Regions from separate parts of the Exiguobacterium sp. 9-2 genome, predicted to be linked through region 1. Evidence: riboswitches for the same ligand, from Rfam matches in the RefSeq annotation. Region 1 holds a riboswitch; each other region holds the start of a gene.
What was found. Region 1 has a riboswitch for thiamine pyrophosphate ahead of thiT (energy-coupled thiamine transporter ThiT). Riboswitches for the same ligand answer to the same signal wherever they lie in the genome.
Positions count from the first base shown of each region.

Region 2: linked by a shared signal. The riboswitch ahead of tenA (thiaminase II) and the one ahead of thiT (energy-coupled thiamine transporter ThiT) in region 1 are both predicted to bind thiamine pyrophosphate.
Region 3: linked by a shared signal. The riboswitch ahead of VJ374_RS06165 (thiamine phosphate synthase) and the one ahead of thiT (energy-coupled thiamine transporter ThiT) in region 1 are both predicted to bind thiamine pyrophosphate.
Region 4: linked by a shared signal. The riboswitch ahead of VJ374_RS08300 (ECF transporter S component) and the one ahead of thiT (energy-coupled thiamine transporter ThiT) in region 1 are both predicted to bind thiamine pyrophosphate.

Region 1 covers NZ_CP142850.1:1,971,556-1,979,723, forward strand. The annotation lists gene VJ374_RS10490 (amino acid permease) at 1-1,049, shown strand, start outside; gene VJ374_RS10495 (thiamine diphosphokinase) at 1,105-1,707, opposite strand; gene thiT (energy-coupled thiamine transporter ThiT) at 1,709-2,269, opposite strand; TPP riboswitch at 2,329-2,438, opposite strand; gene rpe (ribulose-phosphate 3-epimerase) at 2,461-3,117, opposite strand; gene rsgA (ribosome small subunit-dependent GTPase A) at 3,120-4,025, opposite strand; gene pknB (Stk1 family PASTA domain-containing Ser/Thr kinase) at 4,051-5,985, opposite strand; gene VJ374_RS10520 (Stp1/IreP family PP2C-type Ser/Thr phosphatase) at 5,988-6,722, opposite strand; gene rsmB (16S rRNA (cytosine(967)-C(5))-methyltransferase RsmB) at 6,741-8,072, opposite strand; gene fmt (methionyl-tRNA formyltransferase) at 8,069-8,168, opposite strand, start outside.
Region 2 covers NZ_CP142850.1:958,452-966,619, reverse strand. The annotation lists gene VJ374_RS04965 (sporulation protein) at 1-598, shown strand, start outside; gene VJ374_RS04960 (glycoside hydrolase family 3 protein) at 800-2,716, shown strand; gene VJ374_RS04955 (hypothetical protein) at 2,747-3,043, opposite strand; gene tenA (thiaminase II) at 3,095-3,790, opposite strand; TPP riboswitch at 3,863-3,969, opposite strand; gene VJ374_RS04945 (DUF1002 domain-containing protein) at 4,163-5,044, shown strand; gene abc-f (ribosomal protection-like ABC-F family protein) at 5,322-7,178, shown strand; gene VJ374_RS04935 (diacylglycerol/lipid kinase family protein) at 7,246-8,139, shown strand.
Region 3 covers NZ_CP142850.1:1,193,631-1,201,798, reverse strand. The annotation lists gene VJ374_RS06190 (hypothetical protein) at 1-357, opposite strand; gene VJ374_RS06185 (ThiF family adenylyltransferase) at 480-1,487, opposite strand; gene VJ374_RS06180 (thiazole synthase) at 1,484-2,248, opposite strand; gene thiS (sulfur carrier protein ThiS) at 2,251-2,451, opposite strand; gene VJ374_RS06170 (FAD-dependent oxidoreductase) at 2,448-3,392, opposite strand; gene VJ374_RS06165 (thiamine phosphate synthase) at 3,389-3,982, opposite strand; TPP riboswitch at 4,065-4,167, opposite strand; gene nagZ (beta-N-acetylhexosaminidase) at 4,224-5,444, opposite strand; gene VJ374_RS06155 (OsmC family protein) at 5,441-5,866, opposite strand; gene VJ374_RS06150 (MFS transporter) at 6,057-7,241, shown strand; gene VJ374_RS06145 (DoxX family membrane protein) at 7,368-7,856, shown strand; gene VJ374_RS06140 (hypothetical protein) at 7,885-8,168, opposite strand, start outside.
Region 4 covers NZ_CP142850.1:1,572,342-1,580,509, reverse strand. The annotation lists gene VJ374_RS08315 (NAD(P)/FAD-dependent oxidoreductase) at 1-848, opposite strand, end outside; gene VJ374_RS08310 (energy-coupling factor transporter transmembrane component T family protein) at 904-1,626, opposite strand; gene VJ374_RS08305 (ABC transporter ATP-binding protein) at 1,598-3,127, opposite strand; gene VJ374_RS08300 (ECF transporter S component) at 3,124-3,696, opposite strand; TPP riboswitch at 3,797-3,896, opposite strand; gene VJ374_RS08295 (50S ribosomal protein L25/general stress protein Ctc) at 3,994-4,665, opposite strand; gene VJ374_RS08290 (GNAT family N-acetyltransferase) at 4,957-6,507, opposite strand; gene VJ374_RS08285 (glycerol-3-phosphate acyltransferase) at 6,521-7,051, opposite strand; gene VJ374_RS08280 (DEAD/DEAH box helicase) at 7,048-8,168, opposite strand, start outside.

The sequences.
Region 1 (8,168 bases):
CGGTCGTTGTCTGGTGTACCGTCTTTACGGTCTTGTTATTCGGTTTAAACGCCGTCTCCGCCAAAGCGTTCGGGGAAGCGGAATTCTGGTTCTCAAGTTTAAAGGTACTCGCCATTCTTTTCTTCATCATTCTTGGTGGCGCAGCTTGGTTTGGCTGGTTACCGATGGAAGCAGATCGTCCATCCTCGCTGTTTGCGAACTTCACGGCAAGCGGTTGGTTTCCGAACGGAATTCTCGGTGTCTTGACGACGATGATTGCTGTCAATTTTGCTTTTCAGGGAACCGAATTGATCGGTGTCGCGGCTGGGGAGTCTGACACGCCTGAAAAATCGATTCCAAAAGCTATCCGGAATACAGTTTGGCGCACGTTCATTTTCTTTGTCTTATCGATCACGATCGTCGGTGCATTGATTCCGTATGAGACGGCTGGCGGAGTCAGTAGTCCATTCATCATGGTCTTTGATGCGATCGGCATCCCGTATGCCGCTGACTTGATGAACATCGTCGTCTTGACAGCACTATTATCCGTCGGGAACTCGGGACTGTATGCCGCGACCCGAATGTTATGGGCAATGGCACAAGAAGGGATGATTTCAAAGAAATTATCTTATGTTAATGCACGTGGTGTGCCGATGCGCGCTTTACTCTTTACGATGATGTTTGCGATGTTATCGCTTCTGACAGCATTTTTCGCAGAGGATACCGTCTTCATTTGGCTCTTGTCTTTAGCTGGACTCGGTGCTCAAGTCGGTTGGATTTCAATTTCCGCTTCGCAACTTGCGTTCCGCCGTCAGTTCATCCGAAACGGACATGATCTATCCGAACTAAAGTTCAAGACGCCATTCTATCCAGTATTACCGTTGATATCGTTGACACTTAATGTCGTCGTCCTCGTCAGTCTTGCGTTTCAAGCGGATCAACGGATTGCTTTATACATCGGTGTTCCATTTTTCCTCGTCATGTGGGGAAGCTATCATCTGTTCGTTAAAGGAAAACACCTATCGGCTCAAAGTGACATTCGAGTCGCCCCTTCCCAACTCGAAGAATAATACCATATGAAAAGAGGCCGCGGTATCATCCACGGCCTTTTTTCATATGCTTGTTCTATTCCTTAAGTGTTCGCATCATCAATAGTTCTCCTTGATGGAGCTCTACTGTCGCTTCTGACGTACTCCATTCATTACTGACGGTCAAGGAACCTCCGACCGGAACAGGATGCATATCAAGTGGATATTTGACTCCAGCTAAACTCAAGATTGACGGCACAAGTGGAATGAAAGAAAGATAATGATAGCTTTCGGCTTCGACTGCATACAATCCTACTGCCAAATATCGCACCTCTTCCCGTTTCGTGACGAGTCGCGCTTCAGGGTATTGCTTCAATAAATACACATTTTGAACGGTCATGTCGAGTCGTCCACCTGTTGCTCCGACGATGATAGTATCATCAAACCGTTTCATCTCTGATACTGTACGAAGGGCGAGTTCGAGATCCGTCTCATCTTTCTCAGCCGGATGAACGATTGCTCCTTCAGGTACGTAACCAAGCGAATCAAAGTCACCGATCGTCATGTCGCATGTCAGCCCAAACAATTCAATCGTCTGAACACCACCATCGACACCAATGATGAAATCACTAGACTGACAAAGCATCCGCAAATCAGGCACTTCTTCTTGAGGACCGGCACACACGAGAATCGCCCGCATCTCAGACGCCTCGTGCTGAATAACGTAGTAAACGTGGCGCAGTTGTAAAGAGGAGACCCGCGACGACACCGCATAAAACATAAGATGGTACCATGTATGTCGCGTTATAAACTAATGAATATGGCACGACTGGACCTTCTGCATATTTCGCGAAGAACACGATTCCGCTTATGACATGACAGATATAACGGAGTCCTGCGCCTAATAGTGTTGCAAGGAGAACGAACGCCATCAAACGTTTCTTTTGTCCGTTACGTGCAGCTTGTCTAACCTGACGCGCGAACAGACCGCTCAGTCCGACGACACCGTATGCAATCGTGTAATCGAGTAATGGTTGGACGATCGTCAAGACTTGTGGGGCGAACATCAGTTGGATCGTACCAACAAGCGCTCCTGTGACGACACCCCCGATGACACCGTGGCGAAATGCCATGACAAAGATTGGTAACATCGCTAAGCTGATTGAACCGCCTTGTGGCATTTTAAATGGAATCAGTAAATCAAAGACGACCCCGAGACTTGCAAAGATGGCAATTTCCATCATCATTTGTAACCGTTTCATGCTATTTCCTCCTTCATTGTACGAGAGGACGCAAAAAGGCAGTACGACGAACGCCGTACTGCCTGCGTGCGCCACATCCCTACGTCCGTTTGAACGGAACAGGTTCGAAGGGTTAAAGTCTAAAAGACTCCTCTCAGCCGCTTTTCAAGCGACACCCCTTGCGGTCATCATATTTCGTTTTCTCGTTCTTATTATACGGCAGCCCCTTGACGAATGCTAGTGATCGCTTCCGCATAATCTGGTGCATTGTAGATTGCTGATCCCGCGACAAGAACGTTCGCGCCGTTTTCGATGCAAAGTTTTGCTGTTTCCGGGTTGACGCCACCATCAATCTCGATTTCAAATGTCAGATCACGATCTGCTTTCATTTGTGCAAGTGATGCGAGTTTTGGCATGACACTCTCGATGAAGGCTTGTCCACCAAAGCCCGGATTGACCGTCATCAATAAGACCATATCGACATCCTCAAGGACGTGTTCAATCGTCGATAATGGCGTATGAGGATTCAAGACGACCCCTGCTTTTGCACCGGCTAGCTTGATTTGTTGTAAAACACGGTGGACGTGGTTCGTCGCTTCGACGTGGAACGTCACGATATCTGCCCCTGCCTTAACGAAATCTTCAACGAAACGTTCTGGCTGGTCAATCATTAAATGGACATCAAGGACCATATCCGTCTTTTGACGTAAACTGCTGAGCACAGGTAGTCCAAACGAGATATTCGGTACGAACTGACCATCCATGACATCGAAATGGATATAGTCCGCGCCTGCTGCTTCGACTGCTTTAACATCGCGTTCGAGATTCGCAAAATCTGCTGATAAGATAGATGGTGCAATTTTAATCATCTTCAATACCTCCGGGCTCGATTCTTGATTTCGTCTATAAACATACCATAGTTCTCATAACGAGAGGACATGATTTCTTGTGCTTCGACGGCTTCCTTGACGGCACATCCGGGTTCATTCAAATGCAAACATCCTCGATACTTACATTCGTCCTGTACAGCCACGAATTCAGGAAAACTCCACCGTACATCCTCAATTTCCATATCATACGGAAAATCAAGGTTCGAGAACCCTGGTGTATCAGCAATCAAGCCTTCGGCAAGTGGCATCAACGTGACGTGACGTGTCGTATGGCGCCCACGTCCGAGTGATTTCGAAATCGCACTCGTCTCTAAGTCGAGTGTTGGTTCAAGTGCGTTCAAGAGCGAACTTTTCCCAACACCGGATTGTCCGGCAAGAACGCTCGTTTTCCCGGCCAGTAACGGACGGACTTGTTCAACACCTGTCAATGTCTCACTTGATGTCTCGATGACCGTATAACCAATCTTCCGGTAAGCGGCAATTGCCTCTCGAACTGCAGGACCTTTGACATCATCAAGCAAGTCCATCTTCGTTAACAGGATGACGGGTTGGATTTCCTTCGCTTCGATCAAGACGAGGAAACGATCGAGCAAGTGCGCTGAAAAATCAGGTTCTGCGGCCGAGACGACAAGCAACGCTTGATCGATATTCGCGACAGGAGGGCGTACTAAAAAGTTGTCTCGCTCCTTCACTTCGAGAATATATCCCGTCTCACTTTCGATATGAAGCACGACTTCGTCTCCGACGACTGGACTGATGCCGCGTTTCCGGAAATTTCCTCTTGCCCGTGAACGAACCTCTCCTTCTGGTGTCATGACATCATAAAAGCCGCCCTGCAGGCGTATGATCGTTCCTTCTCGATTCTCTTCGATGCGTTGTTCCGTCATCCTATGCACTCCTTTTTCATCATATTCATTGTGCGTCTTTTGCTTGATTGTACGTGATGGTTTTTGAACGATACACGGTATCGTCTTTATAAATCGTAATCTTTCCTTCTTCTCCCGGATCAATCGTCACCGGCACGTCGAATGTCTCATCTTGATCAATCGATTCCTCGATGACGGTCCGCTTCCCTTTTGCATCTTCCGTCTCAATCCGGATGACTTGTTTCGGCGGTTCCTCGTCCTCATTCTCGCTGACCGCATCATAGACGACCTTTTCAGGGAATGTCGCTGTCACTGTCTTTTCTTCCTCACCTTTTGAGATAAAGACAGTCACGGAGTCATTCGGTTCGACTTGAGCCCCTGCTTGTGGGAATTGACGGATAACTTGATCGAGTTTCACGTCGCTAGAAAATTCTTGCTCGAACGTTCCGTCGAGCCCTTTTTCGTCCAGGTAGGCTTTTGCTTCGTCACTCGATAAGTTCGTCAAATCCTTCAACTCGAAAGAAGATGTCCCTTCCGAGACGGTGATCGTAATCGTTTGTTCTTTCGCGATGACCTCCGTACCAGCCGAGATTGATTGCCGGATGACGTTACCTCGCGTGACCTCATCAGATTTCTCACGTTCGACCTCGACTTTAGCAAATCCAGCTTCTTTTAACGTCGCAATTGCTTCTTTTTCAACATCATCCGTTACATCTGGCACTTCGACCGGAGCACTGCCGGTTGAGACGACCAAATTGACTGTTGAGCCCTTTTTCACCTGCGCGTTTTCACGCGGTGTCTGACTGATCACGTCTCCTTCATCGACCGTATCACTGTTTCGTTCTGTCGTCTCAACGACAAATCCGAGTTTCTCTAGCTTCGTTTCCGCTTCATCTCCATCCGTTTTGACGACGGACGGTACCGTAACGGTAGGATCCGGCCACATCGCAAACGTCGTAGCCGCTCCACCGAGTAATACCAGTAATAATAGGATGACCCACCAGCGTTTTTTCTTTTTCTTTTCTGACGATTTCGGTTGAACGGTCGTGACGACAGGTGTGCCCGGTTCTGCTTTTGATTCTTCTGGAACTTGTACAGGTGATAAGACCATCGTCTTTTCCATCTCATCCTCTTCAGCGCCTCGGATGCCTTCACTTGCTCGTTCGTCAGATAATGCGGTTACCATATCTTCCTTAAACGCTGCGACGGACTGTTGGCGGTCATGCGGTGCTTTTGCAAGCGCCTGCATGATGCAGTTCTCAAGCGCTTGTGGCACTCTTGGATTCAAGACGGATGGACGACGTGGTGTATCTTGCAGATGCTTCAGCGCGATAGCGACCGGTGAATCACCTTCAAACGGCACTTGTCCTGTAACGAGTTCATATAAGACAGCACCAAGCGAATAGATATCCGACTTCTCATCGGCAAATTTACCTTTAGCTTGTTCTGGCGAGAAGTAATGCACGGACCCAAGGACAGACATCGTATGCGTCAACGTCGCATTCGACATCGCCACAGCGATTCCGAAATCCGTTACTTTGACGGTACCATCTTCTCGGATCAACATATTTTGCGGTTTAATGTCGCGATGGATGATCCGGTGTGCATGGGCGTGATCGATCGCATCACAAATTTGAGCAATGATATCAACGGCCTGTGGCACAGGTAATGCTTGATTTTCACAAAATGTCTTCAATGTCATACCATCGATATACTCCATGACGATGTAATAGATGGCATCTTCTTCGCCTACATCATAGACGGCAACGATGTTTGGATGATTCAAGCTGGTAGCAGCATGCGCTTCACGTTCGAATCGACGAATGAACTGTTCGTCATGCGAAAATTCAGTCCGTAAAATCTTAATGGCAACATGACGCTTTAAAATCTCATCATAGGCTTGATAGACATTCGCCATCCCGCCACTTCCAACTAGCCGTTCTATGCGGTAGCGGTCATTTAATCGATCTCCGTATCGCATATTCAGACCCTCTTTCTTTCTTTGAACCGGATGGCGGCAATCGTAATATTATCCGCGCCTCCTCGAGCATTCGCTTCTTTCACCAATCGTCCGACGATCTCATCAAGCGGATCATCTCGTAAGATGATTTGTTCAATGACATCATCTGGCACTTCATCGGTCAACCCGTCGCTACACACAAGGACGAGGTCATAGTCTGGAGCATCTCTTACTTGAATGTCGACTTCGACCGTTTCGTTCGAGCCGACCGATCGTGTGATGACATTTTTACGTGGATGATTTTCGACTTCCTCGTCCGAAAGCTCTCCCATTTGTCGTAACATGTTGACGTAAGAATGATCATCCGTCAATTGTTTTAACGCCGTACCTTCAAGAGCATAGACCCTACTGTCTCCAACATGACCGATGACGAGCAAATCCTCGACCCAGCACACACAGGCAATGGTCGTTCCGACGATCGCAAGTTGTTCTTCTTTTGAAAACTGAAGAATCCGGGCATTCGCTTCGGCTACACGTTGTTCTATCCATTCGGACAATTCCATCGGGCGATTTGGCATGAGGGAAAAGGATGCTTCAAATACCTCGCGAACGATCGCACTTGCGATATCGCCAGCAGCGTGACCTCCCATACCATCCGCAACGACAGCAAGACCACGTTCAGCGTTCCCGATGAGTAATACCGTATCCTCATTTTTAGTCCTGACTTTCCCAGTGGTCGAAAGGTGAGCTAACTCCATGACAGTCCTCCGTTCGTATCAATCTTCTCGTTTCTTAAACGCGGCAATGTAGAAGCCATCCGTTCCGACTGTCGTCGGTAACAACTTGAGTTCTGCTCGATCTCCGATTAGATGCCGCACGGATTCTGGCATGCGTTCCGCGAAAGATGCATCAAAGTCAAAACCCTGATCGAGAATGAACGCTGTCTGCTCCTCGTTTTCGGTCGGATCAATCGTACAAGTCGAATAGACGAAGATTCCACCTTTTTTAACGAGTGGTAAGACAGATGTCAAGATGTCTCGTTGAATTTTTGGGAGTTGCTCGAGTTGTTCTGGACGTTTCGTCCATTTGATATCCGGTTTTCTCCGAATGACACCAAGTCCTGAACAAGGTGCATCGACAAGAATCCGGTCAAAGGATTCTACTTCGAAGCGTTCCCCTGCTTTACGGGCATCTAACGCTTCTGCTCGAACAGTCGTAAGACCTAATCGTGTCGCTTGCTGTTCAATCAATTTAATCTTATGTGGATGAAGATCAAGTGCCTGTAGTGTACCCGTCGTCAAACCTTCAGCAATATGCATCGCTTTCCCACCAGGTGCGGCACAGCTGTCGAGTACATGATCGGATGCTTCTGCACCAAGCGCACGGGCGACGAGCATTGAGCTCTCATCCTGAAGAGAAAGATACCCACGGTCAATCAGATCAGTTTTTTGGACGCTTCCTCGTTCGATTTCGAGACCGTCCGGCGCGACCGTGGATGGTTTTGCCGTCACACCTTGATCGAGTAGAAGCTCGATTGCTTCCTCCCGCGTCGTTTTCGTGCGATTGATACGGACCGTGACCGGTGCCGGTGTGTTATTCAATTGACAGATCTGAAGCGTTTCTTCCGGACCAAACAGTTCGATCCAGCGTTCGACGAGCCACTGCGGGTGACTCGTTTCGATGCTGATTCGTTTTGCAGCAGGCTCAATCTCAGCGAAATGAGGCATTCCCGCCCGTAATACATTCCGTAGCACTCCGTTGACGACTTTTGAGACATGGACTTTCCCACGTTTTTTAGCAATTTCAACGGCTTCATGAATGACGGCATGATCCGGTACACGATCGAGATAAAACAACTGATAGACACTCATTCGTAACAATGGGCGCATGAATGGATCAAGTTTTTTCTGTTTCGCTAAATATGGTTCTAAAATATAATCAAGCGTCAATTCACGACTGAGCGTCCCGTAGACGAGTTCCGTGAACAAGCCGACATCTGACGCCGAGATGGCGCGTTTTTCAAGCATTTGGTGGACCGTAATTGTTGAGAAGGCGCCACCTTGTCCGATTTTCATTAATGTCGTTACTGCTGCGTCGCGTACATTCATGCGTTCTCACCTACTTGTTGTCCGAGTTCAAGCGATTGACCGATCCCGCGCATGAACGTGGCACCATCCATCCGTTTTTTGCCGGACGGCTGTAAG
Region 2 (8,168 bases), 1.0 Mb from region 1:
AGAAGTCAATGATAGTACGACGTTTACGACCTTTACGCTCGACCGGTTTGCCTTAAATGAAGCGAAGTTCACGATCGAAGCGGGTGTCGAGCGGGAAATTCCATTCACATTACGTGTGCCACTAAATACGCCACTCTCCGTCAGCCAATCGAAATCATGGATCGAGACCGGACTTGACATCGCACAATCCGTTGATCCGTCGGACCGTGACGCTGTCATCGTCGAAGCAAACCGTTACCAAACGACGGTCTTAGATGCCATGGAGTCACTTGGCTTCCGGTTAAAGAAAGCCGATACAGAAAAATTACCTGGACGATTCCGTAAAGATTTACCGATTGCTCAGGAACTTGAATACTCAGCACGCAATACACACTACGCTCATAAACTGGATGAGATCGAAATCATCATGCTCCAAGACAGCTCAGGGATTGATTTAATCGTCCAAGTCGATCGTCGTGCGCATAGTCTCGGATCATTGTTCAGTGAAATGGCTGGAGCGGATGAGTCAATGATCAAACTACGCCTATCCAATAGTGAACTGCAGGATCAGTCATTTGTCGAACGCCAGCTGACAAACATCGTGGAGCGCTATAGCTGATCGATCGAATGACTAAAAAGTGATTCCTCTTCAAGGGGAGTCATTTTTTTGTTCAAATCGGAATGCACAAAAACATTATTAAAACTTATTTGCTAATGTAATCGTTTTCAAATAAAATATTGTTTTAAAACAAGCACCTTGCTATACTGTCCGTATTGAAAAGAATTCCAGTCGTGGTTTGACTAGAGGAGGATGTACATCATGAAAAGGATCGGGCAATTCACGTTAACAGCAGGACTCGCAGCAGTACTCGTTTCAAGTAGTTTGCCTGTCATGGCAGAGGCAGGATCTTCAGCAGATCGGATCAGTCAAAAAATCGACACGATGACGCTCGAACAAAAAATTGGACAGATGATCATGCCGGACTTCCGGCAGTGGAATGGCAGTAACCATACGTCGCTTGCTCCGGAAGTCGCGAACATCATCGACCGCTATGATTTAGGTGGCGTCATTTTGTTTGCTGAGAACGTCAGTGAAACCGAACAGACGACAAAACTCGTTCATGATCTGCAAGAAGTGGTCAAACAAGATGACAGCAACGATATTCCGCTCTTTGTCACGATCGACCAAGAAGGTGGCATCGTCACTCGGCTCGGAACAGGAACGAACTTACCCGGCAATATGGCGTTAGGTGCGACCCGTAGTAGCGCGTATGCCAATGATGCCGGTCATATCATCGGTTCTGAACTGCATGCGCTTGGCATCAATGTCAACTTCGGTCCGGTTCTTGACGTCAACAGTAACCCTGGAAATCCCGTCATCGGTGTTCGCTCGTTCTCAAGTGACCCGGAGCTCGTCGGAACGCTCGGTTCCGCTTTGATGAAGGGTATTCAAACTGAAGGCGTCGCAGCGACCGCGAAACACTTCCCGGGTCACGGCGATACCGCGACCGATTCCCATTATGGCTTGCCGGTTGTCGACCGGTCCCTGGAGGAGCTGGAACAAGTCGAGCTCGTCCCGTTCAAGCGTGCCATCGCCGAAGACATCGATATGATCATGACAGGACACATCGGAATGCCGCAAATCGAGTCTGAAGTTGTCACGTCAAAAAACGGCACTTTCCCTTTACCTGCGACATTGTCGGATGACGTCATCACGGGCGTACTGCGCGAAAAACTCGGCTACGATGGTATCGTCATCACGGATGCTTTGAATATGCAGGCGATCGCCGACAATTTTACGGAATCAGAAGCCGCTCTGAAAACATTTGACGCCGGTGTCGACATCGCGCTCATGCCGACGATTCTTCGTTCCGAGCAGGATGTCACAAAACTCGACCAGATTTTTAAGGACGTGATTGCGGCAGTCAAAGACGGACGTCTGTCAGAGAAACGGATTGATCAATCGGTCGAGCGGATCCTGACGCTGAAGGCAGAACGCGGAATATGGAATGGCACGACGGATACGACATCCTTAGTAGATAAACTCGCGCAAGCGAACCAAATCGTCGGTAGTCCCGAACATAAAGCAAAAGAACGCGCGATGACGGAAGCCGCGGTCACACTCGTGAAAAATGATCAACGGACGTTACCCTTCAAGCCGAAAAAGAATGCAAACGTTCTTGTGATCGCCCCTGCGACGGATCAAACGGACAGCATGAAAAAGACGATTGCTTCCCTGCCTAAGAACCGGAACTGGCACGTAACGACAGCGAATTACTCGGCTACTACGCTACCGCTCGACCAAAACCCGACACTACGGGCACAACTCGATGCAGCAGATTACATCATCGTCGGTTCAAACGTCAATACGAGTGCCAAACTACTGCCTACTGCACCAGAGCAAGCGATTCCGGCTTCAATCTTCCGGTATGCGAAACAAACAGATATACCATCCGTCTTGCTTAGCCTCCGCAATCCATACGATGTCGCCGTTCAACCGGACGCACCGGCACACGTCCTCGTCTATGGTTTTAAAGGGGATCCGAACGGACCGGACTCCGAAGCAGGCAATCTGAAATCAGCGGGACCAAATCTTCCTGCCGGTATTCGAGCCATCTTCGGAACGTTCAAACCGCAAGGCACCTTACCAGTTGATGTGCCGGTCTTTCAGAACGGTATCTTTACCGATCAACTGCATCTCGAATTCGGTGATGGCTTTAAAAACTGGAAAAAATGAGAACATGATTCACAAAAGACCGAGACCCCTTTAAAGGATGTCTCGGTCTTTTAATGATTGATACGGATATTCCGCTTCTTCTTTCGCACGATGGTAGACGCGGTATAACCAATAGGTCAGTAATGCATAGACGACAATGACAAGAACAGCAGAAATGTAGCTCCCCATGCTATATGCTACCTTGAAGTTTCGAGTCGTAGCGGATATACCGGACAACACGATTAACGTTGGAATGATATATCCAATAAATCTTACTTTGACTTTACCCAGCATTCGTTGCACGGCATACGCGGCGCTGATCGCAAGTACGATCACGATGATTTCCATTTCTACCCCTACTTCCGCTAAATGTTATACCTAATTCTACCATTTAACTCTTTAGGAAGATACTGTCCGTGCTGGAATCGTCTCGTACACCGACGTAAACGTTTCTTCCGTCCATCCCATATGCCAAAACAGCAACTCATAATAACAGCTCGTCACGAAATGCCGTTTCATCCGCTCTCGTTCAGTCGAGCTTGCTTGTTCCGCCAACGCATCAAGCCGTGCAATCTGTTCAAAGACGACCTTTTCGAACCATTCCGAACTATATGTGTCGATCCATTGCTGATAGATTTTTTCATCCGGTGTACACGTCAATAATTGTTGTCCAACTTCATAATACAACCAGTAACATGGCAAGATGGCAGCAATCGTCTCACCAAGCGTCCCTTCACTCGCATGATGCATGTGTGAGACGTAAGCATATGCCGTTGGTGCCGGTTCAAATGCTTCAAGGTCTGCTTCCGTGATACCGAGCGGCTCGAAAAATGATTGATGCAAGCTCAGTTCTGCCCCATATGTCGAAGTCGCGTGCTCGGCAAGTGTCGCGATCGTCGCAAAGTCATCTGCTTTTGACGCTGCCTTCGCTTGAATCTTCGCAAAGTGTTTTAAGTAATACGCATCCTGCATGACATAATGTCGAAATTTCGAGAGCGGTAACGTTCCCTCGCCGATTCCTTGAACGAATGGGTGCGTAAAACTACTGTCCCAATACGCTTGTGTTGCTTGTTTGATTTCTTGTGTGAATGTCATGATCTCATCCTCCTTGTTTTTATGAAACGAAAAAACACCACCCCGAAACACACGGGCATGGCGCAAGAAGAACAAGACTTGACGCCACTTCCCTCCGTAAGTACGAACTTAATCAGGTTCAAAGGGTCCGAACGTCTTCGTTCGTCTCAGTCGGCCTACCGACTCCCCTAGTGGTCATTATTCGATTCAAATCCACTATAGCATGCTGAAAATGGAAGTCAAGTTGTCCTCTTTTCGCTATACTATGGAGTGTCAGAAGGCGGATATCGTCTCCATCTACAGACCGATTCCGAACTTCTTTCGTTCTCGTACACTAATTTTAGTACCTGATACTATAATTCATTCTGTTACTTACAATTGGAGGATTTCATTATGCATACACCAACAAAAATCATGGCGTCAGCCGTTATCGCTTCTGCTTTATTACTTCCGACAGCCGCATCCGCCGAGCAGGTCGTCGATAAGACAATCGTCACTCTCGGTGAGTCACTCGGCGCAAAAGATAAGGCTTGGGTGCTTTCACGTCTCAATGCACCGGAAGGTATCACACCGATCATCGCAACCTCTGCAGACGAAGAAAAATACCTCGGGAAAAACATCCCCCAGTCACAAAAGGGCGGCAACATGTATTCATCCGCTAAGATCGAATTGACGGAAAAAGGGGACGGACTTTCCGTTGCGACGGAAAACATCACGTGGGTGACGAAGGATATGTATTTGAACGCTCTCGTCACGGCAGGTGTCAAAGATGCCGACATCACGATCACTTCTCCTTATAAAGTGACTGGAACATCGGCACTGACAGGAATCATGAAAGCCTATGATCAAACTTCGGCTGAGACCGGAATCAAGCTGAGTGACGAACGGAAAGATTTAGCACAGCAAGAATTATCGGTCACATCAGACGTCGGGAAGACAGTCGGGACAGATAGAGTCGCTGATTTGATGAATGAGATCAAGGCCGAAATCGCGAATCAAAAACCGGAAACAAAAGTCGAGATCGAAAACCTGATCGTCCAAGTCATTCAAAACAACAACATCCAACTGTCTGATGCACAGATGGATCGGTTGACGAATCTATTCAATCAAATGGAGCAAGCGAACATCAACTGGGGGCAAATCGAGAGTGGACTGAAAAATGCTGGTCAAGACATCCATGCGTTTGCAACGTCCGAGGAGACAAAAGGATTCTTCGCTAAATTATTTGATGGTCTGAGTGACTTCTTCAGCTCGATTGCTGGTGTGTTCAAATAATTCAGACTTCCGCAATTAACAAGATAATGGTAAACTGGTTGTATCTGAAACGAAAGGTGGTGTGAAATGATGGACTTTGCTGCGTGCAAACATTGGTTAATGGAACAATTGTATCTGTTGCGCGCGATTTTTCATGGAATGGCGTTCTAAGGCACCCGTCTGCCCTTTTTTAGAACTTCATGATTGAAAAATACAGCAAAGCGCATCTTTCACACACTAGGGAGAGTGCTATTTGCGCTCTCCCTTTTTTTAATGCGCGCGAAAGGATCAACTTATTATGATGATTTGCGACATTCAACATCTGACAAAACAATTCGGAGGCGAAACGATTTTAACGGACGTTTCCCTCTTCTTAAACGAACACGATCGTGTCGGTCTGATTGGACGAAACGGGAGTGGTAAAACGACATTACTCCGCTTACTTGCTCGCCTTGACCAACCGGACGGTGGAGTCATCTATCAAAAGAACGGTTTGACGATTGGCTACTTGGAACAACTTCCCACTTATGCCGAGACAATGACCGGACTCGACGTCCTTTGGACGGCGTTTGAAGAGATCCTCGCAATCCGTTCTCGGATGCAACAGTTGGAGCTTTTGATGGCGACAGCGCCAGATGATCTGGATGCACTACTCGTTCGATATGCGGAAGCGACAAATGCATTCGAACAAAAAGATGGCTATCTACTCGACTCGAAGATCGAGCGCATGGTGAACGGATTACATTTACGTCCGTTACTCACTCGCCCTTTCCATCAGTTGAGCGGCGGTGAGCAAACGAAGATTTGCCTCGGTCGCATGTTGCTGATGGAACCACACCTCCTAATCCTTGATGAGCCGACGAACCATCTTGATTTAGCTGCCGTTGAATGGTTAGAACAATTCTTACGGGACTACACTGGAACTATCCTGCTTGTCTCTCACGACCGGGTCTTCTTAGACGCCGTCGTCACCTCGATCGTCGAGCTCGAAGATGGTGAACTGACCTCCTACCTAGGGAACTACAGTGCGTTCGTCGTCGAACGAGAACGTCGCTTGATGGAACAGTTCCACGCCTATCAGGAGCAACAGAAAAAAATCAAGAAGATGAAGGAAGCGATTCGTCGACTACGGCAATGGGCAAACGAAGCATCTCCACCGAGTGAGAAATTATTCCGTAAAGCAAAATCGATGGAGCGGGCACTCGAGCGAATCGAACGGATCAAACGACCTCAACTCGAAGCCAAAACCGCTGATGTCTCCTTCTCTTCTACCGATCATACGAGTCAAGTCGTCTTTCGCGCTGAAGAGCTCTCATTCGCTTACGATTCCCGTCGCATTTTCGATGTTGTCTCGTTCGAAATCATGGCTCAAGATCGGGTTGCAATCGTCGGAACGAATGGGAGCGGGAAATCGACGTTGCTCGCACTGTTGCTTGATGAATTGTCACCAGACGCAGGCACGCTCACGCGTGGACCATCGAACCGGATCGGTTACTTGTCCCAACATGCCCATTTCGAGGAGGATGCTCGCTTAATCGACTGGTTTAGAGACCGCATTGCCGTCCCAGAAGCGGAAGCCCGCCATATTCTTGCCCGGTTCCTGTTTTTCGGACCGACTGTCTTTCGGTCTATTTTGTCACTAAGCGGAGGAGAACGTGTTCGATTGCAGCTTGCCGTACTCGTTCATTCGTCGATCAACGTTTTGATTCTCGATGAGCCGACGAATCATCTAGATATTGAATCAAGAGAGACGCTTGAAGAAGCACTCGAGAATTTTTCTGGTACATTGATCGCCGTCTCACACGACCGCTATTTCTTGAATCGTCTTTTTCCAAAAATCATTTGGCTTGACCATCAAATTACTTCGTATACTGGAAACTATGCTTACGCAGTGGAGAAACGACAAGCCAGTCATGGCACACCACCTCAGATAAATCATGAGAAGAAATCGAAAATTTCAAAGCGTTCGAAAGCACCTGCGAAAGAACAGTCCATTGAACAGCAAATAGAAGAGTTGGAACTTCAAGTCGTACATCTTGATGCCGTTCTTTCTCATGTATCCGCGGAAGAAGAATGGATGACGGTCGAGATGGAAAAAGAAGCATTGTTACGAAAAATTGAAGGTTTGTATGAACGTTTAATTTTAGAAACTTGAACTAAAATGATTAGTCCTTCTTTGACTCGGGAAAATAGGAACAGATACGTCAAAGGAGGAATTCATCTTGTCTCAAGCTATGTTGATCATCAACCCGTCTTCTGGTAAAGAACTCGGAAAAAAACACGCGACGCTCGCTGAAGAGACGCTTGCTACTCGCTTTCAAACCGTCGACGTTCGATTCACGGAAAAAGAACACGATGCAACGGAATTCGCACGTCATGCCGCTCAGTATAATTACGACGCCGTCATCGCCATGGGTGGTGATGGAACGGTCAATGAAGTCATTACTGGAATTGCCGAGCAACCACATCGTCCAACACTCGGGATCGTACCGCTTGGAACGGTCAATGATTTATCACGTGCGTTACACATCCCGACGGACCCCGAAAAGGCGATTCAGATATTAGCTGATGCCCCTGCCCGCCCGCTTGATATCGGTAAATATGATGATCATTACTTCATGAACGTCATTGCGGTTGGTCTGATTGCGGAAGCCGTCGAAGAAGTGAGCATCGAACAGAAAACGTCACTTGGATCGGTCGCTTATTTCATTGAAGGTCTGAAAGCCTTTAAGGATCATAGTCCTTATCCAATCGAAATCAACTCTGCCGAAAAACAATTTGATGGAGAAGCCCACTTGTTAATCATCGCCTTGACGAATTCCGTTGGTGGATTCGAATCGTTTGCGGAAGAAGCAAAAGTCGACGATGGATTACTGCATGGATTCATCATTACGAAGCTCGGATTCTTTGATGCGCTTCAAGCATTACCTAAACTCATCACGGGTGGGTTATCAAAGGCGGATCAAATCGAACACTTCACGACGACACGTGTCGAGATTCGTTCGAAAGAAGAGTTACCAATCAATGCCGATGGTGATACGGCAGGTCATGTTCCTGTGACTGTCGAGGTACTCCCTCAACATCTCACTGTATATTCACCATTCTCTGCTGACTAACGTTATACGAGTAAAAAAAGAAATCGACG
Region 3 (8,168 bases), 780 kb from region 1:
TTACTTCGTCCGTTGCTTTCTAAAACGTTGGACGGAACGAATCACAGAAACTGATCCGCCAATGATCGCACCGACACCGACGACGATGCCTGTCTTAAATTTTTTGCCCGTTGGTTCGGATGTATGCGTTGCTTGATTGTGTTCAAAAAGTTGTTGGAGGGGCGACGACGTCTCGACTTCGAGAATCTTCGATGCATCCTGATGCACATCTTCTCTACGTTCGACACTACAAGGTGACAGATAGAATGGGTTCAAGTTCGTCCGGTACCGGTCCGGATTCCAGTTGGCTTGCTGGACAACCGCCTGTGTTTCTTCCGTCTGTGCTTGATCCTTCATTGGATCGAATTCTTGTTTCATCTGAATCACTCCTCTTCACGTTCAAAACCTGTAGACCGATTTATGTCTGAAGTCTTATTTACCTGTTTTTTAAACATTTAAAACATATATTTTTAAAATTAGTTTTACTGTTTTATGAACGTTTATCCGAAATAGGCGTGATACAGTCGTTTTGCTTTAACGAGATCCGCCTCGCCATGAATCAAGACACGACCATCTCGAAAGGCGACCATTCGATGCTCATCCGTCGTAAACGCCAGCAAGTATGGATTATGGGCGGAAATCGACGCAACCGGCTGGAGGCGTTGTTTTAATTGTTCGAGATCCCGCTGCCCGTCTCCACGGATTTGAACGGCATCGCGACCGCACAGTGCCGTGAAACGCACCGTTTGATTCGATAAATAAGGATAAGACGGCTCGATGCCGCACGAGGGGCACTCTGTTTGCTTCAGTGACTGGACGTTGATTTGTTGGAATGTATTCGACCACACGTCAAAGGCAAGCAGACGTGTCCGCAGCGCGTCCGTCTTCCCGCTCAACCACTTCAACGCTTCCGTCACTTGTAGAGAGGCGACCATCTGAACAGCTGGACCGATGATTCCCGCCGTATCACACGTCTCCTGATCACGTGGTAATTGATCGAGCAGGCACTGCAGACACGGCGTCTCTCCCGGACGAACAGTGAAAGTAATCCCGTAACTGCCGACGCAGCCGCCGTAAATCCACGGAATCGAGCGCAACAATGCCATATCGTTCATCAGTAAACGAATATCGAAATGATCCGTCGCATCGATGATGAGATCGATATCATCGAGAAGCCATGTCAGCGCTGCCCGGTCGACATCTAATACATGTGCTTCGATCGTCACCGTCGAATTAATCGCTTCAAGCCGCGCTTTTGCAGCAATCGCCTTCGGTACGATGTGCCGTGCATCGTCCTCCGTATAGAGTTGTTGCCGTTGTAGATTACTCCACTCGACATAATCGCGGTCGACGATTCGGACGACACCGACACCGGCGCGAACGAGTTGTTCTGCCGATGCTGTTCCGAGTGCCCCCATCCCGATGATCAGTACCTTTGCTGCTGCGAAGCGTGCTTGTCCTGCTTCTCCGATCGGTTGAAATCGAGTTTGGCGTGAATAACGTGTCATCGAATCAATCCACTCGTTGGACTACTCGCGACTGCATACTGTTTCTTCTCGATTCGTCCCGCTTCGTATCCGAAGCGCCCTGCTTCGACGGCTAGTCGCATCGCGCGCGCCATCTTGACCGGATCCTGGGCATGGGCTACAGCGGAGTTCAATAAGACACCATCCGCTCCCAGTTCCATTGCATAGGCAACGTCAGTTGGAGAACCGATTCCAGCGTCGACGATGACAGGCACCGTCGTCTGCTCGATGATGAACTTTAGGTGGAGCGGATTGAGGATGCCTTGCCCGGAACCGATCGGTGACGCAGCCGGCATGATGGCATGACAGCCGAGTTCCTCGAGTCGTCGTGCAAGGACGACGTCGTCCGATGTATACGGTAAGACGATGAATCCTTCTTTAAGTAACTCTTCAGAAGCCCGTAACGTCTCGATTGGGTCAGGTAGTAATGTCTTATCGCACCCAATCACTTCGACCTTGACCATGTCACACATACCGGATGCCCGCGCAAGTTTCGCTAGCCGAACCGCTTCTTCCGCTGTCTTCGCACCAGCCGTGTTCGGTAGTAAATCATACTTTGTTAAATCAAGCGACTCCAAGAAATTCGGTTGTTGTTTGTCGAAGAGATCGAGCCGCCGGACAGCGAACGTCAAGATTTGTGAAGCGGACGCATCGATGGCCTCCTGCTGTACCGTAGCATCCGTATATTTCCCCGTTCCGAGTAATAATCGTGATTCGAATGTCTTTTCTCCAATTTGTAGCATGTTTATCCTCCTCCTACGAAATGAACGATTTCGAATATGTCATTGTTCCGAACGACCGTTTGATCGTAAGCTCCGCGGTCGATGATCTGTCGGTTCTGTTCGACGATGACGAGTTTTTCCCCTAAGCCAAGTTGCGTGAGCATGTCCTCAATCGTCCCAATCTGTTCAATGGTGTGGTCGTTGCCGTTAATCGTAATGTTCATCGAACTTCCTCCTTTAGGATCAACCGTAATGTGTTTGCCAAGACTTCCGCTGTCGCCGGTGCGAGTAATATGCCATGCCGATGATGCCCCGTCGCTATAAAGATCCGACGGGATGAATCGGCGACTCCGATATATGGCAAGCCGAACTCTGTTTGTGGTCGTACGCCTGACCAGACTTCTTCGATGACAGCATCACGGATCGGTGGATAGAGACGCTCTGCTGCTTGAAGCAGTGACGTGACTCCTGCGACACTAACACCGATCGTCTCGTCGTGCGGTAGGTCTGTCGCACCGATCAATATCCGTCCGTCCGCTTTCGGTACGAGGTAGACGGCGTCATCAAACAGGATCGAGCGTAACGGCTGACCCGCGAGACGGACTGCGAGACACTCCCCTTTGACCCCATATGTCGCAATCGAAATGCCAGCTGTATCGAGCAAGGCTTGGGACCCGCGTCCGGCAGCAACCGTCACCGTTCGTCCCGTCCACGTTCCCGTGTTCGACTCAACCCTAATGAAATCATTACTCTCCTCGATTCGCGTGACGTCCACCTGTTCTTCGATTGGTACCCCACGATTTCGTAAGACATGCATCAATGCAGTCGTTAGTCGTCGCGGATCGATTTGACCGACCGATGGAAATAAGTATTCTTGCCCATTTTGTTTCAATAAAAATGGTTGTTCCCGGTAGCCACAATCGATCCCGGTCTCGCGCGTGAGGCGTCGCGCAAGTAACGGATACAGACAGCGACTTCGCGCGGCAAGCGTATGCAATTCTTCTCTCAGCTCGATGTCCGTCGCAAGCATCCCGGCAGCCGCCCGACTCGTCCCTTGTCCGCATGTTCCGCGATCAAGGACAAGAACGGATACGTTCTGACAAGCGAGACTGTAAGCAAGCGTCAAACCGATGACTCCACCACCGATGATGATGTGATCCGTCATACCCGTACCCCCTGATAACGCTGAATGGCAGCATGCGGGTCCGCTTGACCGAGAATACCGGATAAGACGGCGATTCCGCTTGCACCGGTCGCTGCGATCTCAGGAATGCGATCAGGAGTGATCCCGCCGATTGCGATGACTGGTTTCGTCGTGAAAGTGACAACTTGCTTCAAGGCATCGATCCCTCGCGGTGGCACGTTTGGTTTCGACGCTGTCGGATAAATATGACCGTACAGCAGTCGGTCGGCTCCTTCCGCTTCCGCTGCAAGTGCTTCTGCCAGAGAGTGGACGGATTTCCCGATGATGAGATTCGGAAAGTGTCGCCGAACATCGCAGACACGTAAGGAACGTCGCGTCAATTGCACACCGATGCCAGCGACATGGGCGACGTCGACCCGGTCGTGAACGGTTAATTGATCAGACGAATACCCTTTTGCAAGGAGCGCGTCAATCAGATCTAACAATTCTGTTGCCGACAAATTTGGTTCTCGAAGATGAAGCTGATCCGTATATGGTTGAAGCGATTGAAAGGTTTCCACTCCATCGCGTGGATTGATGGATCCCGTCGAAATCAGATGTAGACGCATCATGTTCTTCCTTTCCATACGAAAAAGGACCACTCCCGATGTTGAAGGGAGTGGTCCGAAAATGCGCTGAAGCGCTAAGGATATCTAAGGTTTCGAGCCACTTCCCTCCGCTAGTACGAACTAGATCAGGTTCAAAGGGTCCGGATACTTCCGTCTCAGTCTGCTGCGAGACTCCCCTAGTGTCTTTTCGTGTTTAATTGGCTTGCCCCATTAGTCTAGCATGAGTCGCTTTGCTTCGCTAGTCCTAGTTGAGCGCTTCCACTTGCTGAACAAGCTCCGATTTCGTCGGTCGCTGTTGCTTCTGGCTGTCGGCATAGATCTGCTTCAGCTTTAAGATCCGCATCACTTTAGCATCGAGCATCTCTGACGACAACGTTTTTTCTTTAACCGCTTGCATCACTTCGGTGTGGACCTTCGGATAGGCACCTGCTTCCGAAAACATCGCCATATCAGCTCCATTGACAAGTGCCTGACGTGCCGCTTCCGCAAGACCATATCGTTTCGTGATCGCCCCCATGACAAGGTCATCCGTGATGATGACACCCTTGAATCCGAGTTGTTGACGCAAGAGGTCAGTCAAGATCGGCTTCGAGAGCGAAGATGGATTTTGATCGTCATACGCGGGATAGAGAATATGGGCGACCATCACCATCTCGGCGCCCTCTTGAATCGCTTCTTGGAACGGTAACAGTTCCGTTCGCTTCAGTTCTTCCTTTGATGCTGTCACTCTCGGCAAACCGACATGGGAATCGACACTCGTATTGCCGTGACCGGGAAAATGTTTGACGACCGGAATCGTTCCCGTCTCTTGCATCCCATGCATCAGGGCCGTACCGAGAGTCGCGACGGTCTTCGGATCAGCACTTAACGCACGGTCGCCGATGATTGGATTGTTCGGATTGCTATTGACGTCAAGGACCGGTGCGAAGTCCATGTTGAACCCATAAAATCGTGACAGGTGACCGAGCGTACGTCCGACATCTTCCATTTTTGCAGCATCTGCACCTTGCGCCATCCGTTGACTCGTCGGGAGACGTAATCGTTGATCCGGTACCCGGCTGACCCGTCCGCCCTCTTCATCAACCCCGACGAAAACATACGGTTTTTGGTTCGTTTCTTGAATGGCACGCGTGAACGTCAAGAGTTGATCTTCTGACGTAATATTCCCACCAAGCAGTAAGACCCCACCGATCGCATGCGTCTGCAACAATTTCCGGTCAGCTGCTGAAAGTTCCGTTCCGGCAACTCCGATATAGAGCAATTGATCGATCTTTTCTGACGTCGACATCGCTTCAAGTTGCTGCTTTAATCGTGCTTGTTGCTGCTCTTCCTTTGTCGGCTCAGGCTTTGATTTCTTCGCCTCCGTCGGTTGCTTCTTTGCTGGTTGTGATGGTTTCGTTGGTTCCGTCGTCTCCTGCGCACACCCTGCAAGCAACAGGCAACCGATCAGTGCTACTTTCTTCACAAAGGATCCTCGCTCCGGACACCATTGATGGAATAATAGACGGAAATCTCAGCGTTCAAGGATTGCGAGACCGAACAATATTTATCTTTTGATAACGAGATGGCGCGACGGACCTTATCTTCCGGGAGATCACCTTCAAGCCGGTAATGAATCGAGATCGACGTAAAGCGCCGCGGATGATCCTCTGCCCGTTCCCCTTCGATATCCATTTCGAAATGAGTAATCGTCAAGCGCATCTTCTCTAAAATCGAGACGATGTCGATTCCAGTACAGCCGGCAACGGCATGTAGCAGCAGTTCAGTCGGTCGTGGTGCTTGATTTTCGCCACCGTTCTCCGGTGCTGCATCCATCGCAAGATGATGCCCTGATTCCGTCTGTCCACTAAACCCCATCTGTTTGTTCCATGTCACTGTCGCTTGCATCGTTTCCACTCCTTTGTCAGTAGTCTTCTTCTGTAGTATACGCAAAAAACAGCAAGCCTGGAAATTCACACGCTATTTCGAATAATGGTTCTTTTCCCGAATTCTCGCTTTGCGATACCCGACGAAATCGTTTCATGCTATCCTGTTACTCATAGTTTCGCGCGCAAGCGCCAGAATTGAGGAATCATCCATGTCACCTACTACTCGTTTAAGTCGACGCGATTGGCTGTTGATCGCCACGTTGTCGCTCCTGACGTTCGTTCTCGGAACAAGCGAATTCGTCATCGTCGGGATCCTCGCTGAAATCTCCTCAGCTCTTAATATCACGATCGCAACAGCCGGTACGCTCGTCTCGGCATTTGCCATCTCCTTTGCGATTGGTACACCGATTGTAATGTCGCTGACCGGTCACCTGGAACGGCGTCGCCTGATCCTACGTCTGTTACTCGCTTGGGTCTTACTGAACCTTGCCAGTAGTTTTGCTCCAAGTTACGAAGTATTGCTCGCAACCCGCATCCTGACTGCCATCCTGACCGGTGTCTTGATCTCGCTCGCAATGGTCGTCGCAAGCGATGGCGTACCTGTCGCGAAGCGCGGTGTCGCCGTTTCGTTCATTTTTGGTGGTTTTACACTCGCGAACGTCCTCGGTGTTCCGATCGGTACGTTCATCGGTCAACACGCTGGCTTCGCAGCCACGTTCTGGCTGACGACAGTCATGGGAATGATTGCGTTCCTCGCTGTGTGGAAGATCGTTCCCGTCCAGCAATCGACGGGCTCCGGTTCAATCAAGGAGCAGCTTGGATTGCTCGCTAATCCACGGATCCTGATTGCCTTCTTCATTCCGTCGTTCGGCTTCGGAGCAACTTACGTCGTCTACACGTACCTCGTGCCGATCCTGCAAACGGAACTCGGCATCGCGAAGACATGGATTAGTCCGATCCTGCTCGCTTACGGTGTCGTCTCGATCTTCAGTAACATCCTTGCCGGCAAGATTGCAAGTAAAAATCCGATGGGTCGCTTACGGTTCGTCTTCGTCGTGCAAGCAATCGTCCTTGCTGCATTATACTTCACGACAGTATCCCTTTCACTTGGTCTGTTTAACATCGCCTTGATGTCATTGATGTCGATTTTATTGACGACTTCGACACAAATCTACTTGATTGACCTCGCCGAAAAGTTCAATCCGGAAGCAAAAGGACTCGCCGCTTCCTTGATGCCGGTTGCAAGTAATGTCGGGATTGCCTTCGGTTCGGCACTCGGTGGCATCGTTTATGCGAACGGTCCGATGATGAACACGGCACTGGTCGGTGGGCTTGTTGCGCTTGTCGCTGCTTTATTAACTGCAATCAGTCATCGTCTCGATCAGCGGTCATGAACGGCTACCTTATCCTTTTTTGTAACAGGTCGATGACGGTTCGATGACGTTATGATGATAGTCCCTATCTTACTGATGATTTTTCAGTATGATGGGGACTATGTTGTAGTAGAGGAGTGTCTGAAAGTGAAAGCATTACACATCATCGGCATCAGTTTAGTGACGATCATCCGGCTCTGGCTCGGAATTCAGTGGTTCATCGCCGGGATCGGCAAGTACATCAATGGCTTTGATGCAAAACCGTTTCTTGAAGGGGCGCTAACGAAAGCGATAGGCGAAGACGCACTCGTCAGTTCGTGGTACGCGACGTGGATCGAGCAACTCGCCTTACCAAACGTCGGGCTGATCAACGTCTTGATTCCGTTCGCAGAACTCGTCGTCGGGATCTTGTTGATTCTCAGTCTATTGACGGTTCCTGCACTGGTCGTCGGGAGCATCATGAATCTCAATTACTTACTTGCTGGAACGATTGCGTTAAACCCGTTGTTCTTAGCTGCCTCAATCGTCTTACTTGCTGCAGGACGCTTTGCGTATCAAATCGGTATTGATCATTGGATCATACACTGGTATCGTTCGTCGCAACAACCACATCCCCTCGACCGGATTCCGGTCTAACGAAAAAACTCTCCCAAACGCGGGAGAGTTATTTTTTTTGTTGCTCGAGAATCGTCTGCTGTGTCGGAACCCCGCCGACTGGGACTGTCCGCTCGAGGAACAGATAAGGTTTGCCATCAACTTCAAAACGACGGTCACCGAGATAACGTGCCGAATGCCCATCCATTGCAAGCTTTTGTTCGATGGCTGCGACATGTTCGTCGAGTGAATAAAACCGATCGTCAAACGTCAGCGTGATGTTTTTCTTACGGTATCCGAGTAAGAAATTGTAATAAAACCAGTACATAGCACCTGCGAAGATGACAAAAATCA
Region 4 (8,168 bases), 400 kb from region 1:
AGGTTCGTAAGTAAAATTGGCGCTTGTCGGACAGCTGTGACACCATTCTTCGGAATGTCGGGGTAGGCGACGAGGGTCGCCGCGTCACCCGCAACAAACAAACTTGGATGATCGAGCGCTTGTAACTGTTCATTGACGAGTAAAAATCCGTCTTCGGTGAAGAGATTGCTGTCTGCAAACAATGTCGGAGCTTTGGCACCCGTCAAGCGGACGATTGCATCTGACTCGATTGGTGGGTGTTGCGTAAAGCGGAGTGGTAGTTCGTCATCTATAGGACGTTCCCGGATCCAGTACACTTCGAGTTCTTTTAACCGTCTCGTAATGGCTTCCGCTGCCGGATGACGAGAAAGGATATCTGGATCCGTGATCAATGTGATCGGTACACCCGCCGCTTTCAAGGACGCCGCCATCTCGACGGCCGCTGCTCCGCTCCCAATCACGACCGGACGCTTTGCTTGTTGCAGTCGCTTTAATGTATCCGGTAACCGGTAGTTCGGTTTAATCGATAATCGCGTCGTATCTTCCGACCAGTCGAATGAACCGATATTCGTTGAGACGACGTCATAGGTGTAACGTCTGCCGGATGCACCGAAGACGACCTTTTCAACAGGGTCGACTTTGATGACGGTCTCCTTGATGAATGGTTTATCATAGGCACGACATAAGGCGGCGACGTCAATACGCATCTCATCCATGTCGTATGTTCCGTCAGCAAGCCCAGAGTACATGCCCGAGTAATATTGGTAAGTCGAGGCGTTCAGGACCAGCCACTCGACGTCTTCTGTTGGTCCGTGTGTAATGCAATGCAGGTGAGCGTGACCTGCACCAATCAAGAGGATACGTTTCATGTCGTTCTCCTTCAATCTGTCTTGCTAGAGTGTACCCGGATACGGGTGGCGGTAATCATAGCCAAAAGACAAGACTGATGAATAGGAGGATGACCACGAGATAAATAATATCCTGACGCTGAACGACCGGTACCTCGTAATACGTTCGCTCTGCTGAAAAGTGACGGGCTTCGAGAGCAATCGCCATCCGTTCTGCCCGCTGGATCGATCGTGAGAAGAGCGGTAAGCCAATTGAAAGAAATCCATCACCAGGAAAGCGACTGTGCACATTGCGAATCATCCGGACTTGCCGCAAAACGCGGACTTCTTCGACCAGTTGCGGCAGAAAGCGAATCCCGGCAAGGAATCCGTAAGCAAAGCGGGGCGATAACTTCGCCTGATGGATCAAGCTCATTACGAAACGGGTCGCGTCGGTCGTCGTGACGAAAGCGAGGCTCAGGCAGACGAACGTGGCCATCCGCAAGGCAAGTAACCAGCCGTGCGCGACGCTTTCCGACGTGACATGAAACCAACCAAACGACCAAAGAGTATTCGTTCCTTTGCCGAAAGCCGCCATCATCCAGAACGTCAATAAGAATAATAGAATATACGGCGCAAGTCGCTTCAAGAAATCAAAAGGACCCCATCCGGAAAGGAGTAGCAGTGCGATAGCAAAACTCAAGAATACTAACGTTTTGACCCAGTCATTCGTTGCAATCAAGGCAAACATGATCAAAAACAATCCGCTTCCCTTAATGACAGGATTGAGTTTAGCGAACGGGGACACGTTCGTTTGCATCACGTTTCACCTCCTGGAATTGGTACGAAAGTGGACGTTGTAGCTGACAGCGCTCGAGTAATGGAACGTCAGCGAATAACTCGCTTGGGCGACCGTCAAAAGTAATCCGTCCTTGCTCCATGACGAGGACACGATCCGCATACCGGGCGACGAGCTCCATATCATGCGTCGCCATGACGAGTGTCGTACCGTTCTGTTGTTCCATCTGTAACTGTTCCATTAAGCGTCGTGTCGTCAATCCATCTTGTCCGAAGGTCGGTTCATCGAGCAACAATAAGTCTTTCGTTTGTCCGAGCATCGTTGCGACGCTGAGCCGTCGTTGTTGCCCCGTACTAAGAGCAAGTGGTGACTGCTGTTTGACAGATGTCAGTTCCAGCCGTTCGAGCAACGCCGCGCGCTTAACGTTCGTCGCTGCCCGGTGGCTCCAGTCGATTTCCGCTTCGACCGTCAGCTTAAGAAACTGCAGATCCGGTTGTTGAAAGACATAGCCAACGTGCTCATAAAAGCGACGCTGGGAGTAACGATGAACCGGACGTCCCTGGAGCTGATACGTTCCACGATTGGGAAGCAACCGCCCGAGTGTCGCAAGCAATGTACTTTTCCCGGATCCATTTGCCCCAAGCAGCATCACCCATTCTCCTGTCTGCAGGGAAAATGTCGCATCGGTCAGCGGATATGGTGCTTTCGTCGATAATGCAGCGACGTGTAACAAAGAGCGACCAGCTGTAGCGACGGTGGAAGGCACATGAAGTCGCGCCGCTTGCGGTCCATCTATGGGTAACGTCTCTAACGTATACGGATACAAAGAGGGAACGGCAATACCTTTCGTTTGAAGCTCTTTGTAATCCTGGGGGAACAGATCCCGTGGATCTGCTGTCGCAGTAATCGATCCGTCCTCAAGCAAGACGACCTGGTCGACGTACGACAAACAGACATCGAGTTGGTGTTCGATCAAGACGATCGTTAAATCGTGTTCTTTTTGAATCCGAAAAATCAACGCCATCAGCTCATGTTGTCCGATTGGATCAATCTGAGCCGTTGGTTCATCGAGTAATAAGATCGTCGGCTCAAGTGCTAGGACCGCTGCGAGCGCGAGACGCTGTTTCATTCCACCGGATAGACTCGCGATCGGTGTCGAGAAGGGGAGGGGGAGACCGACGAGTGCGAGTAAGCGTTCAATTCGTTCATCCATCTCCACGCGCGGAATCGAGCGATTTTCTAAACTAAAAGCGATTTCGCGTCCGATCGTCTCCATGCAGAACTGTTCTTCTGGATTTTGAAACAAGATTCCGACCGAACCGGACCGGGTAACGGTACCAGTCTGTTCGACTTCAATCGTTTCCGGTGTCAGTCCGGCAAGGGCATGAAGTAATGTCGTCTTGCCACTCCCACTTCGTCCGAGCAGAAGGGTCGTCCCTTGCTCAATCGTCAGCGATACATGATTGAGCACCGATTTCATCTGACCGGGATAGCGGATGCTGAGGTCGTCGACAGTAATCATGCGATTTCTCGTTTCGCACGTCCTGCCGCAAACCCGTTCAAGACACCAGTCGCAACAAGGCGACGGACGAGAATGGCTGCAAGCAAGCCACCGAGTAATGCGCCGCTGATCAATTGTAAGCCAGTTGTCGCAAGCAACGTCGTCGTTGTGTAGTAACCGAATCCGTTCGCGATTAGACTATAAACGATGCTACCAATCGCGGCTCCGACACCCGATAACATCAAGGTCCATGTGTCATAACGACGGTAACGCGTCATCGCAAAGACGAGTTCCGCACCAAGTCCTTGGCAGACTCCGATCAGAAGAGCGGATAAACCAAAATGACTACCTGTGAACAGTTCGACGGCTGCCGCGACGACTTCCGCAATTAAAGCGGCACCTGGCTTTTGAATGATTGCTGCGACGAGCGGACTCGCAATGATCCAGATGCCAAACATCCAGTTGGCACCGACAGGACCGAAGATCGCTGAGATCGGCAACCAGAGTGTTGACCAACCAAGATAGATGACGCCGCAAGCGACGGCGAGCATCATCATGACCATGATTTCTTTCATTTTCCAGTGTTGCATTAGATACGTCCTCCTTTGAATGGGGGAGACGCCAAAAAAGACCGCCCTCCGTAAAAAAGAGAGCGGTCCTCAGAAAAACTGCGCGCAGCAGGAGTCATTGGATGTGGTCGCTCCACTTTCCTACGCTAGTATGAACTAGATCAGGTTCGAAGGGTCCGAAGTGAATCGTCTCAGCCAATTGGGCTCCCCTAGTGGATATGGTAATAGGTGATACGCTGTTCACTTTAGGCAATCCAGCGTCTGTTGTCAAGACACAAAAAAAAACGATACGCCGCAAAGGGCGTATCGTTAAACGACTTATTTATTGTCTTCGTTCTCTTCAGCTGTTTCTTCTGAAGACGTTTCTGTTGCTTCCACTTCGTTGTCTTCGCCAGCTTCTGCTTGTGCCTCTGCTTCCTCGATTTCTTCAAGATCCTGCTCGAGTGTCGATTCGACGACAGCTGCGACTTGAATATCGCCTTCTGTAACGATGCGGAAATCTTTTTGTTCTGGAAGATCGGCTACAGAAATCGAATCGCCGATTTCGAGGTTCGTGACGTCGACTTCGACGTTCTCTGGTAATTTATCTGGTGTAGCGGCGACTGTTACTTTAAAGAGTGTTTGTGATAGGAAGCCACCAACTTTTGCACCGGCTGCTTCGCCAACAAGTACAACGTCTGCTTCGACTTCTGTTTCTTCATCCATTTTCACGGCGATGAATTCAACGTGATCGACTGTTGGTGTGAAGACATCCATATCACGGCGATTGATCAAGACGTTAATATTTTTACCGTCGAGTTTGAGTGAAATCAAGACGTTTTCACCGTTTTCTCGGACGATTTTAAGCAATTCTTTTTCTTCAAATGCGATTGGTGTACTTTCCACTTTGTAACCATACACGACGCCAAGAGCTTTTCCTTCATGACGCAATTGTTTACGGAGTGAGCGTGGACGTACCTCGCGTTTTTCGGCTGTTAAATTAACTGACATGTTCATTTCCCCCTTGAATTTGGTATAGCCCTCAAAAGGTAATGAATGTAGGAGCAGGACGAATCCTGAACAATATGAATCATGCTAAGACAATCGGTTTCAGACTCTCATGAATCTGACGCTTTCGTGACTTTGCATTTCTCTCCCAGGTCATTACGCTGATATTGAGAAACATGTGTGAGTAAGTCACCGGTTTGATGCGGTGCTAATGAGTTTATACCCCTGTGTTTTAAATCCATAAACCTCTTTTTTTATCTTTTTGAAGTCGAAAGACCTCCAAACCGCTTGAAATCAGGGGTTGAGAGGTCTTTCGTTTTTTTCATTCTTTATGATGATTCGTTGATTTTCACGAACTAAAACACGAATGAGACGTTCAATTTGCCGCATCGTCGTCTGTCCCATCGTCGAAATTTGCAGCCACTGATTGTAAACGAGATAGTCGCTTTCATACTGGACGTGATACCCCTGAATGCGCAGAGCGTCGCCTAAATCAGTTGCGGACGGATGAACGATCGTCAGTATTCCCGGCGCTTGTGCTTCTTGTTGTGCGAGGAGTTGGAATCCAGTTGCGCGGACGGCTTGTTCGAGATAGGTCATCTTGATTGCTGCTTGATTAAGATCGAGGGCATCAAGCGCTGCCTGACAGGCAAGCAACAGGTTCGACGAGCCGGAAAAGGCAACCCCTTCCGCATAGAGTCCTAAATCCAGATAACGGGGAATACAGAGAGAAGGTAGGACGCGATCTGCGTGACCAATGAACGCAAGACCCGGTAAACCACCAATCGCTTTCCCGGAAACAGTCGTGACGAAAGTGCAGCCATCGTATGAGAAATGTCCGGTTCCAACAGCGCTGATCGCATCGACGACGAGTGCGGTTCGTTGATCTAACAGCACTTTTACTGCATCAAGATCATAGAGAACACCCGTTGACGTCTCACAATGCGTCAACCAGATCCAGTTGTATGCCGTTTGCCTCAATTGATGAGCGAGTTGCTTCAAGTCGATCGGGTGACCGGGGGGAAGCGTATGGACATCAAAGGACTTGCCGGCACGTGCCGCGTGATCAATCAAGCGTTGACCGAACTCGCCGCCGTTCAGGATCAATCCATGTCCAGTGAGTTGTTGCGCGACAATATCATTGGCGAGCGTACCGCTGCCGACGGCCATCGAGACATGTGGCAAATCCAGCAACTGACACATTCGGCCACGTAAATCTTGATCGAGCTGCCGCATCGAGGCCGTCCGGTGTGGACGCGGTGCTTGTTGCGCCGCTTGACGGACCGTCGGCGCAACCTCGACCGGACCGGCTAGAAAATGCAGGGGACGTAAGACATCCGCGATGACGGATCGTTCGTATGTGGCGCGCGACAACAACATCGGTACAAACTGGGCATCGCCACTACCAAGCGTCGCTGCGATTGGTGTGAAGCCGAACCGCGCGTATAGTTTTGCTTCCCGCGTCGTACCACTGATATAGACGTGATCAATCGTCTCCCGCTCGAGGTAGACCATTAAAAAGCGCATCAATTGCATGAACGTACGACTATTGCGGTATTCGGGACGAACGCTAAGTAAGCGGATTTCCGCTGGGTCCGTCAGTGTCTCTTCTAGCGTCACGCCCTTTTCCTCAAGCGAAAAGGGACGATGCTTTCGAATGGCGATCATCGCGACGAGTCGATCGTCTTCCTTACCGATCAAGTAAGTGTTCTGATCATGGAATCGATCAATTCGTTTCCGTTCGATGTTCGGTTGATGTTGCGGAATCTCTTCTGTAAAGGTGAGGTAGTTCAATTCATGGATTGCTTCCGCGTCGTCCGCAGTTGCAATGGAAAAGTCGATCATGGAGACGTCCTCCTTATGTAATGGCTGGCTTGTGGAGTGCATCATGAGCCCACAGGACAAGTAGACTTACGGCAACGGTACACAAGATATTGACTGACCCTGCGTCTAAGAAGACGGGTAGTAACGGAAGTAAAACGACCGGAATAAGTCCCGCTTTGATACTATCTTTCGTTACGAGATAAGACAAACCGAGTATGCCTAATCCGGCAAGATATGCCCATGGCGTGATAGCGAAGACGATTCCGGAAAATACGGCGTACCCTTTACCGCCGCGTCGTGGGTGAAACAACGGAAACAAGTGACCGATGAGCACGGCGAGGGCGACCGGATAAAACGTGTCAGTGATCTGCAACGCAAAGACTGTCTTCGCGGCATCAAACAGATAAACGAATAAAAAAGCCGGAAGCCCACCGGCACGATGGGCATTGCGGGCACCGATGTTTCCGGAACCGACCTGTGCCAAATCGGTACGACTAATGTACTTAAAGAGCGTACCACCTAAAATGCTACCGATGAGATAACCAAGCAGGAGATCAAGGATCACCGTTGTTCCTCCTTTGTCGTTACGAGATGAACGAGTTCCTTGACGGTCAAGGCGTCACTGTCTGGAGCCGTCAGGACGGCATCGACCATTTTGGCTTTTCGATCTTGTAATTCCGTCATCTTCTCTTCGATCGTTCCGCGTGTCAGCAATTTGATGACCGTCACGTCAGACTGTTGTCCAAGCCGATGGGCGCGATCGGCTGCCTGTTGTTCGACGGCCGGATTCCACCAGCTGTCAAACAGGATGACGGTATCAGCGGAGGCGAGGTTGAGTCCCGTTCCGCCAGCTTTCAGCGAAATCAAGAAGAGATCGACTTCACCGTCATTGAACCGGTCGCATAACGCGACCCGGTCTTCGAGCGGTGTCTCACCCGTCAATAGGAAGTGGGGGAGGTGACGTTGCGCGAGATCCGAACGAATGCGCTCGAGCATTTGCGTATACTGTGAGAAGATCAAGATCCGTTTTCCGGCTGCTCGTTTTTCTGCAATCAGTGAGAGCAGACGCGTTCGTTTCGTTGCTTCCCCTGTGTACCCCTCGACGAATAATCCCGGATCGTTGCAAATTTGCCGCAACCGCGTTAAGCCCGCCAGTAACTTCAAACGATCTTCACGTTTCGTTTCGTCTAAATGCTGCAGCGTCTCGAGTTGCAATTTGGCGAGATACGACGCATATAACCGTTTTTGATTCGGTCCGAGCTCGACATAATGATGCTCGATCTGCTTCTTTGGTAAGTCCTGTAAGACATCTTTTTTCTCACGCCGTAATAAAAATGGTTGAATGAATTGTTGCATGTCATCAAACGACCATTTCTCAAACGTCGCTAAATCCGGCAGTAATTCCGGAAACAAGACATGGAAAATCGACCAGATATCGCGCGGTCGATTCTCAAGTGGAGTTCCCGTCAAGGCGAACCGGCGTTTTGCTTGCAGATGTCGCAGTTGACTGACCGTTTGTGACTGCGGATTCTTCAAGTGCTGTGCTTCATCAAAGAAAACGACGTCATATACAGGGTGGCGACGGACGTCGGTCCGAAGCGTCGTATAGGAGACGATCGTCACTGTGTTTTCAGCCAAGTACTCCAGTTCGGAAAGTCGGCTAGTTTGAGATCCCGTCACGA